DNA from 2 places in the Pantoea ananatis PA13 genome. Region 2 is predicted to be linked to the other one. Evidence: predicted binding sites of a transcription regulator. Region 2 holds the regulator's gene; the other holds the start of a gene.
The links. Region 2 encodes Fur, which represses iron uptake genes when iron is present. Its sites were predicted from a motif close to ATAATAATGAGAACNACTATCAA; they were not measured.
Positions count from the first base shown of each region.

Region 1: the regulator Fur is predicted to act here: its motif matches at 3,837-3,859, upstream of exbB (tol-pal system-associated acyl-CoA thioesterase).

Region 1 is NC_017554.1:774,655-780,372, forward strand. Features, by position in the region: gene PAGR_RS03795 (MFS transporter) at 1-43, shown strand, start outside; gene PAGR_RS03800 (hypothetical protein) at 85-702, opposite strand; gene malI (Mal regulon transcriptional regulator MalI) at 947-1,963, opposite strand; gene PAGR_RS03810 (PTS transporter subunit EIIC) at 2,036-3,532, opposite strand; gene exbB (tol-pal system-associated acyl-CoA thioesterase) at 3,948-4,673, shown strand; gene exbD (TonB system transport protein ExbD) at 4,679-5,101, shown strand; gene PAGR_RS03825 (MFS transporter) at 5,428-5,718, shown strand, end outside.
Region 2 is NC_017554.1:3,254,125-3,259,842, reverse strand. Features, by position in the region: gene glnS (glutamine--tRNA ligase) at 1-451, shown strand, start outside; gene PAGR_RS15350 (hypothetical protein) at 683-1,078, shown strand; gene fur (ferric iron uptake transcriptional regulator) at 1,139-1,582, opposite strand; gene fldA (flavodoxin FldA) at 1,918-2,448, opposite strand; gene ybfE (LexA regulated protein) at 2,571-2,855, opposite strand; gene ybfF (esterase) at 3,022-3,786, opposite strand; gene seqA (replication initiation negative regulator SeqA) at 4,039-4,590, shown strand; gene pgm (phosphoglucomutase (alpha-D-glucose-1,6-bisphosphate-dependent)) at 4,616-5,718, shown strand, end outside.

The DNA.
Region 1 (5,718 bases), 2.1 Mb from region 2:
CACGCCTTCCCGCTGGGGGATAAGCCCTGGCGATATCCGCTAATCACCCGCCACCGGGCCAGGCTTTGTGGACGTGTCGCCTGCTCAGGGCTGACAGCCCGGGGATGCCGCCAGCGGGTTCTGCGGCGGCGTGATCAACGCAGGAGCGGCGTTGTAGCGCGGAGTGGTACAGGGCGGTAACGATTGCGCCTGCGGCGACCTGAGCAAGGCATCCGGTGAAAACAGAGAGGGCTCTGCCGGGCTGACATGGATGGCTGAGTCCGATTCGGGAGCCGCACGGAACGGCGGGCGCACGTTGCGCCTTCGCGTTTTATCCGACTGATGACCGTAGTGAAAACGCTTTAGTCTGCCCGGCGGTGCCGCATTGCGTGAGGCGTGGATAAAACGAATCAGGGCCACGCTGCGCAACTGGCGACTGAAACACTTCACGATGCCGGATGAGGGTTTATCTGACTCATAACAGCGCCTGAAAAAGTGCAGGGTGATCAGCGTGTTGGTCGCCGCATAACAGGCACCAGAGCAGGATGAAATCATGTTTGAACCCGGCAGCAGTAGCGACACAAATAACAGGCAGCGGGATAGCCACAGCAGCATCGTCCGGTCTGGCGTCGTGATGGGAAGCGGTGACGAGCCGTCTGCAGAACGGGCGGGCGCAGTAAGCGGCCCTGTGGCGTCAGCGCGATGGCCGTCAGGACCAGGCAATATCGAAGCGTGCGCTGCGCGTGATGCGTGATCTTGCGCGCGTGCACGGTTAAAGCCTATACGGCGATCCCGTAATAAGCGCTGCTGTCGTTTCCGACGTAAAAGTGACGTTAGGCTGGTTATGATTGTGTTGCTCATAGGCTGTTTATCGTTATGTTTGCGCACCCACCGTTCGCAGAGGCTAACCGCTGCGCCCGAAAGCGATTTTTCACATACTCGCTTCTCTGACAATCAAAATGCCGATTTATGCCGACTCTCGTGTAATTAATTGGCCCGATAATAAAATACGCTGCCTTGGGCGCTCAGGGTCTTGTAGCTGGCGCAGGATAAGCTCAGCCGCCTGGCGGCCGGTTTCTTCACTGGCGGAGGAAACATAGGTAAAAGAGGGCGAGGTGAGGTTCACGTGCAGCATGTCCTCAAAGCCCATCAGAGCGACCTGTTGGGTCAGAAACACGTCTTTACCCACGGTGCGACCGGTGTGATGAATACCGGACATCGCCCCGATTATCGCATCCGGAGAGTGACAGAGCAGCGCGGTAATGGTGTTGTTTTGCTCCAGTAACTGACGCGTGGCAAAGGCGGCTGAGTGGGTATCGTCACGGCAGGATGGCGTAAATCCTTCCCTTACGGCCAGCCCGTGTTGAGTCAGGGCGCTGCGAAACCCCAGTAAGCGCTGCTGACGGATCAGGTCCCCTTCAATTCCCCCAATATAGGCAATATTGCGGTGACCGCGTTCAATCAGATAGCGGGTCGCCAGGTGGGCGGCCTGGTGGTTGTCACGCATGACCAGATTACACTTCTCCGCCAGCAGCGACTGGGACACCACCACCAGGGGTAAAGGGCAGTGGAGAAGCTGCGACGGCAGGCTGGCATTTCGTCTGTCTGACGCCAGACAGACAACGCCAGCGACGCCCTGCTGTTTAAAGGAGAGCAGGCAGCGCGTCAGCGATTCGCCGTCGTCAGTGGGCTGCCCCAAAAACACCATATAGCCCTGCTTTTCCAGCTGCTGCACAAGGCTTGCCATGACCTTCACGGAGAAACTGTCGCTGAAATCACGCAGAATCAGACCGATAAGGTTAGAGGTGCTGGCGCGCAGGTTGGCGGCTGCCACATTCTGAACGTAGTCGAGCGCATCAATGGCGGCGTGAACTTTCCTGATGGTGGCATCGGATATTTTTCCTTTTTGACGCAGCACCAGCGAGACGGTCGAAACCGACACGCCGGCGTGTTTAGCCACATCAGTAATGCTGACTCTCTTCAAACCTGCTCCCTGAAATTCACCTGCTCAGCCTGCTATCGCCTTGCCCGCCATCGTCAGAAAGCCAGGCCTGCATCAGCCTGTCATCCCGGACAGCGTCTGGGCAATAAATTGCGCTCTGGCGCCAAAAATAATTTGTATACCGTTATCGCCGACAAAAACCACGCCGCGTGCGCCAAGATTATTCAGCCCTTCACGGTCAACGTCATGGCTGTTGACGACTTCAAGCCGTAAGCGCGTGATACAGGCGCCCACCGAGCGGATGTTTTTCTCACCTCCCAGCAGGACGATGATTTCGCTAGCCAGCTCTGCATCGGTTTTGTCATCGGTCGTCGCTGTGACGTCCGTTCGTCCCGGTGTTTTTACATTAAACCGACGAATAACGAAGCGGAAGGTGAAATAGTAAATCAATGCCATCGGTACGCCCACGATAACCGCGCTGAGATAATGAGTCTGGTAACCGTTGAGCGACGGCACAATGCCAAAGCTAATGTAGTCAATCAATCCGGCGGAAAAAGATTTAGCGATATGGGCATGCAGTAAATACATGGTCATATAGGCCAGGCCCGCCATGATGGCATTAAAGACATAAAGCAGGGGCGCGACAAAGATAAAGGTAAACTCCACTGGCTCGGTGATGCCGGTCAAAAAGCAGGTCAACGCCGCTGAAAACAGGATACCGAACGCGATCTTTTTATTCCTGGTATGGGCTTCGTGGTACATCGCCAGACAGGCGGCAGGCAGGGCGAAAAGCATAAGCGGATACTCACCTTGCATAAACTTGCCCGCATTTTGGTAGCCGTTGCTGCTAAAGGATTTCACGCCTTCCTCCAGCATTTTGAACCAGATGGTTTGATCACCATGAATCACCTGGCCGGTTTTGGTGACGTAATCACCGAAGGAGTACCAGAACGAGGGATACCAGATGTGGTGCAGGCCAAGCGGGATCAGGGCGCGCTCCACCAGCCCAAAAATAAAGGTGGAGGCCGCCTGATTATCGCCGTTGACGATCACCGAAAGTGCATCGATGCCCGCCTGAATATGTTGCCAGACATAGGGCATCAGCAGGCCGAGCAGAAAGGATAAAAATGCCGTCGCAATGGCAACAAAACGCTTACCCGAGAAGAAACCCAGGAACTCAGGGAGCTGCAGGGTATGGAAGCGGTTGTAGCACCAGGCGGCGAGGATGCCGCAGATAAGGCCGCCGAATACGCCCATCTGTAGCGTCGGAATGCCGACGACCATGGCATATTTTCCTCCCTGGGCCGCCATTTCCGGAGTGATATGCAGCATGGTGCCAATGGTGATGTTGGTGACAAAGACGGAAACCGCGGCGGAAAGTGCGGCTATCCCGGATTCGGCGGCCAGTCCCACAGCCGAGCCAATCGCAAACAGCATCGGCAGGTTATCAAAAATCACCCCTCCGGCGTTCATCATCAGCGGTAACTCGAACTTATTACCAAATGCCAGGAGTAAGCCAGCGGCAGGCAGCAACGAAATAGGCAGCATGAGCGCCCGACCAATCATTGATAACTTCGATAACGATTTAACCAACCCTAATAGCAGTGTCATACCGAGTTTTCCCGATGTTGCGCCCCTATTGGCGTTTTTATTGTAAGTAGAACGTTTTAGTAGAACGTTCTACTTATCCTGCTGTAGGCAGTTTTTAGCTGCAACATAATTTTCACATTCATCGAAACGAAAAAGTTATTTTATGAGAGCGATCGCTAATTAACCGTTTTGGGGCGGGATGCCGCCAACAGGGGCGAAACGATCAACGCCAGTCATCCCGTCAGGATTGGACCAGAGAAACGGCAGGGCAGGCGCGGCTTATTCAGGTGCTGGCTCACCGTCATTAGTGGCTGCAAGATTGTAAATACTAATGAGAACCACTATCAATTCGATTGTTTTTTGCTATCATCGGCACTTCATTCCGCACCCATGTAGTAGATGAAGTTGGAGAAGCAGCGTGGTAGCCAGTGACTTAATGCAAGCAGACCTTTCCGTATGGGGCATGTACCAGCATGCCGATATCGTGGTAAAGGTGGTCATGATTGGTCTGTTATTGGCCTCGGTCGTGACCTGGGCAATTTTCTTCGGTAAATATGCTGAGCTGAGCGCGGCCAAACGTCGCCTCAAGCGCGAGCAGCTGGCGTTAGGTGAAGCCCGCAACCTGAATGATGCCGCGCGCGCTGCCCAGCAGTTCAAAACCGCCAGCCACAGCGCGGTACTCCTTAACGATGCGCAAAATGAGCTGGAACTTTCTGCTGGCGTTGAAGATACCGCCGGGATCAAAGAGCGTACCGCTTTCCGTCTTGAACGTCGGGTGGCTGCCTTCTGCCGTCACGCGGGCCGCGGTAACGGTTTCCTGGCCACGATTGGTTCGGTCGCGCCGTTTGTCGGCCTGTTCGGCACCGTCTGGGGCATCATGAACAGCTTCATTGGTATCGCCAAAACGCAAACCACGAATCTTGCCGTGGTTGCCCCCGGCATTGCCGAAGCCTTGCTGGCTACCGCTATTGGCCTGGTTGCCGCCATTCCTGCCGTGGTGATCTACAACGTGTTTGCCCGCATGATCGCCAACTACAAAGCCTCGCTGGGCGATGTGGCCGCGCAAATCATGCTGCTGCAAAGCCGCGATATCGACCTGGGAAACCTGGCCCAGCCTGACGTTAACCGCCCGGCAGCCGCACAAAAACTGCGTCTGGGGTAAGCGTTATGGCGATGCGATTAAACGACCAGGCCGAAACAGATGGCGAAATGCACGAAATCAACGTCACGCCGTTTATCGACGTGATGCTGGTGTTGCTGATCATCTTTATGGTTGCAGCGCCGCTGGCGACCGTTGATGTCCGTGTTAACCTTCCGGCTTCCACCAGTGCGCCCCAACCGCGTCCGGAAAAACCGGTTTACCTTTCGATCAAAGCCGACAAGCAGTTGTACGTGGGTAACGAGGTGGTGAATAAAGCGTCGTTGATCAACGTGCTGACCCAGCAGACGGAAGGCAACAAGGACACCACGATCTTCTTCCAGGCGGACAAGTCTGTCGATTATGAAACCCTGATGAGCGTGATGGACGAACTGCGCACGGCCGGGTATTTAAAAATTGGCTTGATGGGAATGGAAACGGTCAAGAAATAGCGATTGGAGCCGGTCGGGCTTTCCCGCTCAACGCTTAACGCTCAACGCATTCAGCCAACATTCGGGGCCTTCAGGCGTGGTAAACGCGCCTCGTCAATACGCTATCACGGCTAAAAAGCGCGCATTCCGCCGCGCTTTTTTTATGTCTGTTTTCACAGAATCTTCTTCTGCTCATTCCGCCTGATAACAGGCAAAGATGCTGCTGTAACTCTCCTGTTAATTTCTTGTTACGGAAACTTATAGACTTGTAAACTGCAATGGTGATCGGTGTCACATTAATCTGGCTTGTCGCAGGCTAAAACGGATAAAAAACCAAGGAAGCCGTGATGAACCCGAGTGAAACTTTACAAAAGCCGCCTGCCAGCGCGGCCAGAACCATTTTCAACGTTACCAGTGGTAACTTCCTTGAGATGTACGATTTCATGGTGTTTGGCTACTACGCCACGGCCATCGCCAAAACCTTCTTTCCCGGTGACGATCCGTTCTCTTCCCTGATGCTGACGTTGATGACCTTCGGTGCGGGCTTCCTGATGCGTCCGCTGGGGGCCATTATTCTGGGGGCTTACATCGACCACCATGGTCGTCGCAAAGGGCTGCTGTTAACGCTTGGCCTGATG
Region 2 (5,718 bases):
GCTGGGTAAAGAGGTGCGCCTGCGTAATGCGTACGTGATCCGAGCCGAGCGCATCGCGAAAGATGAAGAAGGCAATATCACCTGCATCTACTGCACCTGTGATGTGGATACGCTGAGCAAAGATCCTGCTGACGGCCGTAAAGTTAAAGGCGTGATTCACTGGGTGTCCGCTGAACATGCGCTGCCCGCTGAGTTCCGTCTTTACGATCGCCTGTTTAGCGTACCCAATCCTGGCGCGGCAGACGATTTCCTGACCACGATTAATCCCGACTCGCTGGAAGTCAAACAGGGCTTCGTTGAACCCGGCCTGCGTGATGCGGTGGCCAGCGCGCCTTACCAGTTTGAGCGCGAAGGCTACTTCTGTGCCGACAGCGTTTATTCAACCCCTTCACAGTTAGTGTTTAACCGCACGGTAGGTTTACGCGATACCTGGGCGAAAATCGGCGAATAATTTCTGTGTGATGTTGACCGCAGGGTAATCGAAAGGGCGACTTATCGCCCTTTTTTATTGCGGCGATTTTTTTTAGTACCGACGTTTCTCCTGAGCAGAGTCAGAGTATTAATTTTATTTTTGTGGAACCGCTCTCAGTTTAATTTTTTTAATAAATTTCCCAGTGTTAATTCTTTTTTTTCAGGTACGCTAACCCTCTGAAGTATCAGTTTGTGGGTTTAAAAGGAAAAAATGACACTTTTTGCACAGGAAGCCAAACATAGCGTTGTCGTGTTACATCAGCTTATTGAACATATTTTTAATCATGTTCGGGATGGTAGCGACAGTTTTCATCTGCTGCTCTCGCACTTTCATCCCGATTTTAAGATGGTCACGCCGCAGGGAAAACAGCTGAATCTGGATCAGGTTGAAGATCTTTTTCGACGACTGCAGGGGGCAAGGGAAGGGATGCGCATTGCGACCAGTGAGCATGTAATTCTTTCTGAGCATGCGAACGAAGTGACGATTCAGTATCGCGAACTGCAGATGATGAATGGTGAAAATAAAAGCCGTATTTCGCTGGCGATTCTGGACTGCACCACCTCTGTTCCACGCTGGCGCTACCTGCAGGAAACGCTCGTGACCTGAGCGACAGCAATAAAAAAGCCGATGTGAACATCGGCTTTTTTACTTTGTACCCGAAAGCGCTTATTTGTCGTGCAGCGTTTCGTCTTCACGGCAGTCGCCCAGTGCACAGTGGCCGTACAGGTACAGGCTGTGGTTGGTGAGCTTAATACCATGACGGGTCGCGATTTCACGTTGACGCGTCTCAATGGATTCGTCACTAAATTCAATCACTTTACCGCAATCCAGACAGATCAGGTGGTCGTGATGGTGCTGCTGCGTCAGCTCAAACACCGATTTACCGCCTTCAAAGTTGTGGCGGGTCACGATGCCTGCATCGTCGAACTGGTTAAGCACACGGTAGACCGTGGCCAGTCCAATCTCTTCGCCCATGTCGATCAGGCGTTTATACAGATCTTCCGCGCTGACGTGATGGCATGCAGGTTCCTGAAGCACTTCCAGAATTTTGAGTCTGGGCAATGTGACTTTCAGGCCAGCCTTCTTTAATGCGGTATTGTTGTCAGTCATGCGGATATTGTCCTGTTACTTTAGTCACTCTTGTGGCACGTAGCCTGTATGTCGATCGACCGCCATTCTCATTTGCGTCTCATTATAGAACTGATGCGCTGAAATGAAAACCGATGTCCTTGCGATGCGCCAGCGGCGATGTTCGCTGCGCATGGCATGGAAAGCGGACGAGTCGCATTTCGCGTTTTGTCATCTCAGTTCCAGGGAAATAAGCAGATGATCGATGCGGGTATTCTACAGATTAAATGGGGAAAGTTACAAAAATGTAGCTATTATTTTTATAGGAAAAGCCGTTTGCCCAGTGTGAACCTGCGTCCACACTGAGCTCAGCGCGATCAGGCTTCAATGATTTCTTTGAGCTGCAGCTCATCAAAAATTTGCTTAACCCATTTATCAACGCGTTCGTTGGTCAGCTCTGGCTGGCGATCTTCATCAATAGCCAGACCCAGGAAGTGGTTGTCATCAGCCAGGCCTTTTGACGCTTCGAAGTGGTAACCCTCGGTCGGCCAGTGGCCCACGATGATGGCGCCGTTAGGTTCGATGATGTCACGAATGGTTCCCATGGCATCACAGAAGTACTCTGCGTAATCTTCCTGATCGCCACAGCCAAACAGCGCAACCAGCTTGCCGTTAAAGTCGATCTCTTCCAGCGTCGGGAAGAAGTCATCCCAGTCGCACTGGGCTTCACCGTAATACCAGGTGGGGATGCCCAGCAGCAGAATGTCAAAGGCTTCTAAGTCTTCTTTAGTGCTTTTCGCGATGTCGTGAACTTCTGCAACGTCTTTACCCAGTTGTTTCTGGATCATTTTTGCAATGTTTTCGGTGTTACCGGTATCGCTGCCAAAGAAGATGCCTACGATTGCCATGGGTAAAATAACCTCTTAAATCCTGATGATAGAATGAATGCCGGAGCCTGTTCAGCAAATGATAGCAGACCGCGCAAAAGGGCGGAATGTGTAAAGCCGCGACATTTGTTTCTGTGTGCGGTTTACCCGCGTGAGTCCAGTTTGAGTTGTGCCAGCAGCATTTGTTCAATTAATTCGCTGCGGCTGAGATTGCGCTGCTCAGCCAGCATATTCAGCGCTTCAACGGCTTCACTGTTCATTTTGAGTTCGACACGACGAAGTCCGCGCCCTTTGTCACGTTTCAGTTGATTGCGTTTGTTGATACGCAGTTGTTCATCACGCGTAAGCGGACTGGTTTTTGGGCGACCCGGGCGACGCTCGTTAGCGAACAGATCGAGCGTCGTACGGTCAGTGTGTTCTTTTGCCATGACTTAGTACAACTGAGTGGGCGCGAACGAGACGTTTCCGCTGCGCAGATTAAAGTATTGACTCTTCCCGCGGGCAACCGCGCCTACGGCAAAAATTTAGCGCGCCATCATACTCCAGGCTAACCGCGGACGCCAATCTTAAACTTTTACAGCCAGTTAAGATGTTTTAAAGCGCAAAAAAGCGTCGAATACTGCGTAAAACGGCATCAGGTTTTTCAGCATGGACCCAGTGACCAGCACCACCGATCACATGTGCATGCGCGGCCGGGAACTGCCTGAGTAACGCGTCACGATACTGATTATCCAGATAAGGTGAGTCGCCACCGCGAATAAACAGCGCGGGATGTGGCCAGGCAGGCACCTCCTGCCAGCCGGAGATCAGCGCATAGTTGTCCCATAACACCGGGACATTAAAGCGCCATTCGCCCTGACTGAATGATTTCAGGATGAACTGAATGACGCCGTCCTCATCAATGTGGTTGCGCATGATCTCTGCGGCTTCAGTGCGTAAGGTGACGCCAGCGGCCGTGACGGCCCGGATAGCGGCAAAAATCTCGTCATGCCGACGTGTCTGATAGTCAACGGGCGCGATGTCGATCATCACCATCTGTTCGATACGTTCTGGTGCCAGCGCGCTCATTGTCATGGCGATCTTACCGCCCATGGAATGACCAATGACCGCGATCCGCTCAATCCCCTGAGCATCCAGCGTATCCAGCATGTCCTGAGCCATCACCCTGTAGTTCATCTCGTCTGCGCGCGGCGATAGCCCGTGGTTGCGCACATCAACCTGAATAAGCGGTCGATCGTCTTTAAGCCCTCGGGCCAGAATGCCAAGGTTATCAAGACTGCCAAACAGACCATGAATCAGCAGGACAGGTGTGGAATCAGAAGAAGATTGTTCAGTTTGCAGGCGCGCATTCAAAATCATAGCGAAGTTCTTAAGTGTGAGACCTGAGCTTAGGTTATCATGGTTTCACCTTTTCAGGCGCGCTGCTTCCGGCGGCATTAGGACATATTCTGACTTTTGCCCATAAACCGTTTGAATGCTATCAGCCTGTCTGAATTTAACTTTATAATCTTCATGTTAGAACCTGCCTCCTTTTTGAAATGCCGATCAGCAGCTCGGGGTATTCAGAAAATCGCGGGTTCTGTCGTGAGTAAAAAAACCGTACGGAATAAGATGAAAACGATCGAAGTTGACGAAGAGCTCTACCGTTATATTGCCAGCCACACGCAACACATTGGCGAAAGTGCATCCGATATTCTGCGCCGTATGCTGAAGTTTACTGCCGGTCAGCCCGCGGCGGTCAATGACACGCAGCCCCTCTCCGCACCGGCCCCGTCTAAAGCGGCACCGTCGGCAGGTAATGAATCGCGTCCTCAGGATCGTGTTCGCGCGGTGCGTGAGCTTATGCTGTCGGATGAATATGCGGAGCAGAAGCGGGCGGTTAACCGCTTTATGCTAATCTTGTCAACGCTCTATCGTCTGGATACCGCAGCGTTTGCCGAGGCGACAACGTCGCTGCAGGGCCGCACGCGCATCTATTTCGCGGGCGATGAACATACGTTGCTGCAAAGCGGTACCCATACCAAGCCGAAGCACGTTCCCGGCACGCCGTACTGGGTTATTACCAATACCAATACCGGTCGCAAACGCAGCATGGTTGAACACATTATGCTGTCGATGCAGTTCCCGTCGGAACTGGCAGAGAAAGTTTGCGGCACCATTTAAACTGAAGCGTCAGGGAGAAGCGCCAATGGCCAATCACCCCCGTGCCGGGCAGCCTGCCCAGCAGAGCGATTTGATTAACGTTGCACAATTAACTTCACAATATTATGTCCTGCAGCCCGATGTGGCTAACCCAGAACATGCGGTGAAATTTGGCACATCAGGCCATCGCGGTAGCGCAGGACGCCACAGCTTTAACGAAAAGCACATCCTGGCCATAGCTCAGGCGATTGCCGAAGAGCGTAAAAAGAACGGGATTACCGGTCCGTGCTACGTAGGTAAAGATACGCATGCGCTTTCTGAACCTGCGCTGTTGTCCGTGCTGGAAGTGCTGGCCGCAAACGGCGTTGACGTGATTGTTCAACAGGACAATGGCTATACGCCAACGCCGGCGATTTCAAACGCCATCCTTGAGCACAATAAATCGGGCGATCAGCTGGCGGATGGCATCGTTATTACGCCTTCGCACAACCCACCTGAAGACGGCGGGATTAAATACAATCCGCCGAACGGTGGCCCTGCCGATACCAACGTCACCAAAGTGGTTGAAGATCGCGCGAATCAGCTGTTGAAAGAGGGCCTGAAAGGCGTGAAGCGTCTGCCACTGGACCAGGCCTGGGCCAGCGGTCACGTGGTTGAGAAAGATTTGATCCAGCCTTATGTTGAAGGCCTTTCACAGATCATCGATTTCCCGGCGATTCAAAAAGCGGGCCTGAAAATCGGCGTCGATCCGCTTGGCGGTTCCGGCATCGCTTACTGGCAGCGCATTGCTGAGCACTACAAACTCGATCTGACCCTGGTGAATGACGCCGTTGATCAGACGTTCCGCTTTATGCATCTGGATAAAGACGGCGTGGTGCGCATGGACTGCTCGTCCGAATCTGCCATGGCGGGCCTGCTGGCCTATAAGGACAAATTTGACCTGGCGTTTGGCAACGATCCCGATTATGACCGCCACGGTATCGTCACGCCTGCCGGCCTGATGAACCCGAACCACTATCTGGCCGTTGCTATCAACTATCTGTTCCAGCATCGTCCACAATGGGGCAAAGACGTTGCCGTGGGGAAAACCCTGGTGTCCAGTGCCATGATTGACCGCGTCGTTAACGACATCGGCCGCAAGCTAGTGGA